2 regions of the Fructilactobacillus sp. YLN 2412 genome follow, and region 1 is predicted to be linked to the other one. Evidence: a T-box and tRNA genes for the amino acid it is inferred to sense, from the RefSeq annotation. Region 1 holds a T-box; the other holds one or more tRNA genes.
What was found. A T-box is a leader RNA that pairs with one kind of tRNA and senses whether it is charged. The one in region 1 lies ahead of AC0GLR_RS04315 (valine--tRNA ligase), so its partner is inferred to be a tRNA-Val.
Positions count from the first base shown of each region.

Region 2: it has a tRNA-Val gene. The T-box ahead of AC0GLR_RS04315 (valine--tRNA ligase) is inferred to sense a tRNA for this amino acid. The anticodon was not compared.

Region 1 covers NZ_CM183165.1:868,255-871,637, reverse strand. The annotation lists gene thiI (tRNA uracil 4-sulfurtransferase ThiI) at 1-983, shown strand, start outside; gene tpx (thiol peroxidase) at 998-1,495, shown strand; T-box leader at 1,534-1,738, shown strand; gene AC0GLR_RS04315 (valine--tRNA ligase) at 1,785-3,383, shown strand, end outside.
Region 2 covers NZ_CM183165.1:475,939-479,321, reverse strand. The annotation lists gene AC0GLR_RS02280 (hypothetical protein) at 1-82, shown strand, start outside; tRNA gene AC0GLR_RS02275 (tRNA-Asp) at 232-305, opposite strand; tRNA gene AC0GLR_RS02270 (tRNA-Met) at 310-383, opposite strand; tRNA gene AC0GLR_RS02265 (tRNA-Glu) at 403-475, opposite strand; tRNA gene AC0GLR_RS02260 (tRNA-Ser) at 485-573, opposite strand; tRNA gene AC0GLR_RS02255 (tRNA-Ile) at 578-652, opposite strand; tRNA gene AC0GLR_RS02250 (tRNA-Gly) at 660-730, opposite strand; tRNA gene AC0GLR_RS02245 (tRNA-Phe) at 755-827, opposite strand; tRNA gene AC0GLR_RS02240 (tRNA-Asp) at 837-910, opposite strand; tRNA gene AC0GLR_RS02235 (tRNA-Met) at 915-988, opposite strand; tRNA gene AC0GLR_RS02230 (tRNA-Ser) at 996-1,085, opposite strand; tRNA gene AC0GLR_RS02225 (tRNA-Ile) at 1,156-1,230, opposite strand; tRNA gene AC0GLR_RS02220 (tRNA-Met) at 1,240-1,313, opposite strand; tRNA gene AC0GLR_RS02215 (tRNA-Pro) at 1,336-1,409, opposite strand; tRNA gene AC0GLR_RS02210 (tRNA-Arg) at 1,417-1,490, opposite strand; tRNA gene AC0GLR_RS02205 (tRNA-Leu) at 1,496-1,581, opposite strand; tRNA gene AC0GLR_RS02200 (tRNA-Gly) at 1,597-1,668, opposite strand; tRNA gene AC0GLR_RS02195 (tRNA-Thr) at 1,673-1,746, opposite strand; tRNA gene AC0GLR_RS02190 (tRNA-Lys) at 1,769-1,841, opposite strand; tRNA gene AC0GLR_RS02185 (tRNA-Val) at 1,844-1,916, opposite strand; rRNA gene rrf (5S ribosomal RNA) at 1,924-2,040, opposite strand; rRNA gene AC0GLR_RS02175 (23S ribosomal RNA) at 2,136-3,383, opposite strand, start outside.

The DNA of each region.
Region 1 (3,383 bases):
TACCTAAAGATGCTTCATTAAAAGAGATCCAAGAAGCAGCTTTGCAAATGATTTCTGAACAATATCAATCAGGAAATACTTTCAAAATATCTACTAATCGACAGAATAAAGATTATCCACTTAATACTTATGGTGTTGATGATGGAGTGGGTAGCTATATATTAGATAATATTGATAAAATTAACGTTGAAATGAAACATCCTGATATTAATTTGCGAATTGATGTTAGGTTAACGGGAATTTATTTATCAAGTGAAACAATTCCTGGCTCGCTGGGATTGCCAGTTGGAACTGGGGGACGAGCTACTATGATGTTGTCAGGTGGGATTGATTCTCCAGTAGCAGCTTATATGGCAATGAAACGTGGCGTGAAAATTGATATGATTCATTTTTACAGTCCTCCCTATACTAGTGAACAGGCGTTGGCCAAGGCTAAAGATTTGACAGTAAAATTAACTGCCTTTAGTGGTACATTGGATTTTATTCAAGTGCCATTTACTAAAATTCAAGAAGAAATCAAAGAAAAGGTTCCAGAAGGATATTTAATGACGATCCAACGTAGAATGATGCTACGGTTGGCAGTTGCAATCACGATTGAAAGACATTGTAATGGTGTTTTTACTGGTGAATCTTTAGGACAAGTTGCCTCACAAACTTTGGAAAGTATGCGTGCAATTAACGATGTAACTACGATGCCAGTTTTGAGACCATTGTTATCATTAGATAAAACAGAGATTATTAAAGTTGCCAGAGATATAGATACGTATGACTTATCAATAATGCCATTTGAAGATTGTTGTACAATCTTCACGCCTCCGTCTCCCAAAACTAAACCTGATTTAGAAAAAACACGAAAATATGAGAAAAACATTGATGTTGAAGGGCTTATGCAGGCGGCTTTAGATGGAATCAAAGTTTCTAAAATCAATGTTGATGATAATTATTTAAATTCTCAAGAAGATGTTTTCGCAGAATTGCTTTAAGAAAGGTGATAATCATGGAAGTTAAAATGTTTTTAAAAAAAGTTAAATTATTGGGGAATCCACCAGAAGTTGGCGAGGCATTACCTGAATTTACGGTCGAAAACGCTGCTGGAAATAAAATAAATACGAAAGATTTATTGGGAAAACCAATGGTATTATGTTCAGTCCCTAATTTAGACACTGAGACTTGTAGTCTTGAAACCAAAAAGTTTAACAAAAAAGCTGATGAGTTTCCTAATGTAAGATTTGTAACAATTTCAAATGATACTTTGGAAAATCAAAAAAATTGGTGTGCAGCTAAGGGAGTAGATAATCTTGAAGTTATGTCTGATTTTGATGGCTCATTTGGGAAAGCAATGAAATTGTATATTCCAGAAATTAAACATTTAGCACGTGCTGTATTTTTAATTAATGCTGATGGGGAAATAGTTTACGAACAAATTGTTCCCCAAGTTGCTAGACAGCCAAAATATAAAGAAGTTATTGAAAAAATAAAAGAATTCTTTGAGTAGTTGACTAATAGAACAAAATTAAGTATTATTGGATTAAATTAAATGCTTTGAGCAAGAGGTTTTATAAATTAACTTTTAAGCGAGAGAATGTTGGTGAGAATTTCTTAAGTTGTTTTTAAAATGTAACTTGTTAGCAGTCATAATGAATTTAGTAGTTATGATCGGGTCAAACCGTTATCTGTTTTGAGTTGGGATTATTTTAATAATCCAAATTAGGTGGTACCGCGAGCATTCGTCCTATTGATTAGGATGGATGCTTTTTGTTTAAATGAAAATAGAGGTGACTCGAATGGAAGAAAATATTGAAATGTCAACAAAATTCAACCCTCAAGAAGTTGAAAAAGGAATGTATCAAAAATGGCTAAATGAAGGAGTTTTCAAACCTAGTGGCAATCACAAAGCACAACCTTATTCGATTGTATTGCCTCCCCCAAATGTAACTGGTAAATTGCATCTTGGGCATGCTTGGAATACTACTTTACAAGACATGTTGATTAGACAAAAAAGAATGGAAGGCTATGATACTTTATGGCTTCCTGGTATGGATCATGCTGGGATTGCAACACAAGCAAAAGTTGAATCAATGTTGCGTGAAAAAGGAATTTCTCGATATGATTTAGGACGAGAAAAGTTCATTCAGCAAGTTTGGGATTGGAAAGATAAATTTGCTGATACTATTCATAATCAATGGGCTAAATTAGGGTTATCATTAGATTATGATCGTGAAACATTCACTTTGGATGATAACGTTTCTAAGGCGGTTCGAAAAGTTTTCGTTGACCTTTATAATCAAGGTTTAATTTATCGAGCAAAATATATTATTAACTGGGATCCACAAGCACGAACAGCACTTTCTGATATTGAAGTTGAGCATAAAGATGATAAAGGTGCCTTTTATCATGTTAAATATAAATTTGCTGATGATACAAAATTTAATGGTAAAAATTACATTGAAATTGCTACTACCAGACCAGAAACAATGTTTGGTGATACTGCAGTAGCAGTTAATCCAAGCGATGAAAGATATAAAGAATTAGTGGGAAAAGAAGTAATTGTACCGTTAGTTAATCGTAAAATTCCAATCATTGCAGATCATTATGTTGATCAACAATTTGGAACTGGAATGGTTAAAATCACTCCAGCACATGATCCTAATGATTTTAAAGTTGGTAAGCGACATGATTTAGCTGAAATTAATACTATGAATGAAGATGCATCAATGAATGAAAATGCTGGTAAGTATGAAGGCATGGATCGATTCGATGCACGAAAAGCAATGGTTGAAGATTTAAAACAAGCAGATGATATCATCAAGATTGATCCAATTGTTCATGCAGTTGGTCATTCTGAAAGGACTGGGGTTCAAGTTGAAGCTCGACTGTCTACTCAATGGTTCGTAAAAATGAAACCATTAGCTAAAAAAGCAATGGAAAATCAAAAAACTGATGATGCTGTTAACTTTGTTCCAGAACGGTTTGAACATACTTTTGACCAATGGATGGAAGATGTTCATGATTGGGTTATTTCCCGGCAATTATGGTGGGGACATCGTATCCCAGCCTGGTATAATAAAAAGACCGGTGAAATTTATGTTGGAGAAACTGCCCCCAAAGATCTCGAAAATTGGGAACAAGATCCAGATGTGTTAGATACTTGGTTTTCATCCGGATTATGGCCTTTTACTACTATGGGTTGGCCAGATACAAATTCTGAAGATTTTAAACGTTATTTTCCAACTTCAACCATGGTAACCGGATATGATTTAGTGTTTTTCTGGATTTCTCGTATGATTTTCCAAAGTTTACATTTTACTGGTCGTCGTCCATTTAAGAATGTCTTATTACATGGTCTGATTCGTGACGAACAAGGACGTAAAATGAGTAAATCG
Region 2 (3,383 bases), 390 kb from region 1:
TATTACTTATGATAAATTCAAAGATGATTTTACAGTAAATTATCACAGCGCCGGTTATGAAAGAATAACACCAGATAATTAATTTCTAACATTAACTCAATAATATTTAAAAAACATAATTTTGGTTATTTATAAAATCAAAATTATGTTTTTTATTATTTTATATTAAAATAAAAAAACACTAAATTATTAATTTAGTGAATTAAATTCAATATTTCTATTATATTTTTACGGTCTGTACGAGACTCGAACTCGTGATCTCCTCCGTGACAGGGAGGCGTCTTAACCAACTGGACCAACAGACCAAAATTGCGGGGGCTGGATTTGAACCAACGACCTCCGGGTTATGAGCCCGACGAGCTGCCAGACTGCTCTACCCCGCGATAATTATAATATCATAGATGACCCGTACGGGATTCGAACCCATGTTACTGCCGTGAAAGGGCAGTGTCTTAAACCACTTGACCAACGGGTCATGAAAAAACGGAGAAGGAGAGATTCGAACTCTCGCGCCGCTTACGCGACCTACACCCTTAGCAGGGGCGCCTCTTCAGCCAACTTGAGTACTTCTCCAAAATGGGCCTAAGTGGACTCGAACCACCGACCTCACGCTTATCAGGCGTGCGCTCTAAACCAGCTGAGCTATAGGCCCATATAAAAGCGGGTGACGAGAATCGAACTCGCGACAATAGCTTGGAAGGCTATGGTTTTACCACTAAACTACACCCGCATAACATATTAAAAATAAAACAAGTGGCGCGGGACAGAATCGAACTGCCGACACACGGAGCTTCAATCCGTTGCTCTACCAACTGAGCTACCGAGCCATTTTAAAGCGGTCCGTACGAGACTCGAACTCGTGATCTCCTCCGTGACAGGGAGGCGTCTTAACCGACTGGACCAACGGACCAAAATTGCGGGGGCTGGATTTGAACCAACGACCTCCGGGTTATGGGCCCGACGAGCTGCCAGACTGCTCTACCCCGCGATAATAAAGGAGGATGAGAGATTCGAACTCTCGCGCGATTTGACTCGCCTGACGGTTTTCAAGACCGTTCCCTTCAGCCAGACTTGGGTAATCCTCCAATAGACAAATAATATTGTAACATATATATAAATAAAAAACAATGGCCGCTAAATAAAAAATTTAGCCTATGGATCTTGTAGGACTCGAACCTACGACCGGACGGTTATGAGCCGTCTGCTCTAAACCAACTGAGCTAAAGATCCAAGACCTAATCGCGGCAGAGGGGATCGAACCCCCGACCTCCCGGGTATGAACCGGACGCTCTAGCCAGCTGAGCTACACCGCGATTTATAGATAATAATATCTAATCGGGAAGACAGGATTCGAACCTGCGACCCCCTGGTCCCAAACCAGGTGCTCTACCAAGCTGAGCTACTTCCCGATGAAAATGCACCTAGTAGGAGTCGAACCTACAACCTTCTGATTCGTAGTCAGACACTCTATCCAATTGCGCTATAGGTGCATAAATGCCGAGGACCGGGATCGAACCGGTACGGTCATTACTGACCGCAGGATTTTAAGTCCTGTGCGTCTGCCAATTCCGCCACCCCGGCATAGAATTGACGCAAAGCGGAAGACGGGATTCGAACCCGCGACCTCCACCATGGCAAGGTGGCGTTCTACCACTGAACTACTTCCGCATAATGCCGACTAGAGGAGTCGAACCTCCGACCTCCTGTTTACAAGACAGGCGCTCTAGCCAACTGAGCTAAGTCGGCATTTGAATATTTATAAAACTAATGAGCCGTGGCAGGTTCGAACTGCCGACCCTCTGATTAAAAGTCAGATGCTCTACCGGCTGAGCTAACGGCTCAATGGAAGATACAGGGATCGAACCTGTGACCTCCTGCTTGTAAGGCAGATGCTCTCCCAGCTGAGCTAATCTTCCATCAATTGCGTGGCAACGTCCTATCCTCGCAGGGAGCGATCCCCCAACTACTTTTGGCGTGCTGAAGCTTAACTTCTGTGTTCGGCATGGGAACAGGTGTATCCTTCAGGCTATCGCCACCACACTTTACTTATGCTTCCATAAGCCTGAGCGAACTTCGTTCTCTCAAAACTAGATAATATCTTCTCTGTTCAACTTTGATTTAACCCTGTGTCTTCCTTGGTTAAGTCCTCGACTGATTAGTATTAGTCCGCTTCACATATCACTATGCTTCCACTTCTAACCTATCGACCTGATCATCTTTCAGGAGTCTTACTTCCATATAGGAATGGGAAATCTCATCTTGAGGCGAGTTTCACACTTAGATGCTTTCAGCGTTTATCTCATCCATACATAGCTACTCAGCAATGCGCCTGGCGGCGCAACTGATACACCAGCGGTATGTCCATCCCGGTCCTCTCGTACTAGGGACAGCTCCTCTCAAATTTCCTGCGCCCGCGACGGATAGGGACCGAACTGTCTCACGACGTTCTGAACCCAGCTCGCGTACCGCTTTAATGGGCGAACAGCCCAACCCTTGGGACCAACTACAGCCCCAGGATGCGATGAGCCGACATCGAGGTGCCAAACCTCCCCGTCGATGTGAACTCTTGGGGGAGATAAGCCTGTTATCCCCAGGGTAGCTTTTATCCGTTGAGCGATGGCCCTTCCATATGGTACCACCGGATCACTAAGTCCGACTTTCGTCCCTGCTCGACCTGTTTGTCTCACAGTCAAGCTTGCTTTTGCCTTTACACTTTACAAATGATTTCCAACCATTCTAAGCAAACCTTTGAGCGCCTCCGTTACTATTTAGGAGGCGACCGCCCCAGTCAAACTGCCAACCAGACACTGTCTCCGAGCACGTTAAGTGCTCAGGGTTAGAGTGTTCACATAGCAAGGGTAGTATCCCACTGACGCCTCCACCGAAACTAGCGTTCCGGCTTCTATGGCTCCTACCTATCCTGTACAAGCTATGTAAACACCCAATATCAAGCTACAGTAAAGCTCCATGGGGTCTTTCCGTCCTGTCGCGGGTAACCTGCTTCTTCACAGGTATCTTAATTTCACCGAGTCTCTCGTTGAGACAGTACTCAAATCGTTACGCCTTTCGTGCGGGTCGGAACTTACCCGACAAGGAATTTCGCTACCTTAGGACCGTTATAGTTACGGCCGCCGTTTACTGGGGCTTCATTTCGAGGCTTTGCCGAAGCTAACCTTTCCACTTAACCTTCCAGCACCGGGCAGGCGTCAGCCCATATACTTCATCTTACGATTTTGCATAAACCTGTGTTTTTGATAAACAGTCGTTTGAGTCTTTTCACTGCGGCTGGCCGTGAGGCCAGCACCCCTTCTTCCGAAGTTACGGGGTCATTTTGCCGAGTTCCTTAACGAGAGTTCTCTCGCTCACCTGAGGATACTCTCCTC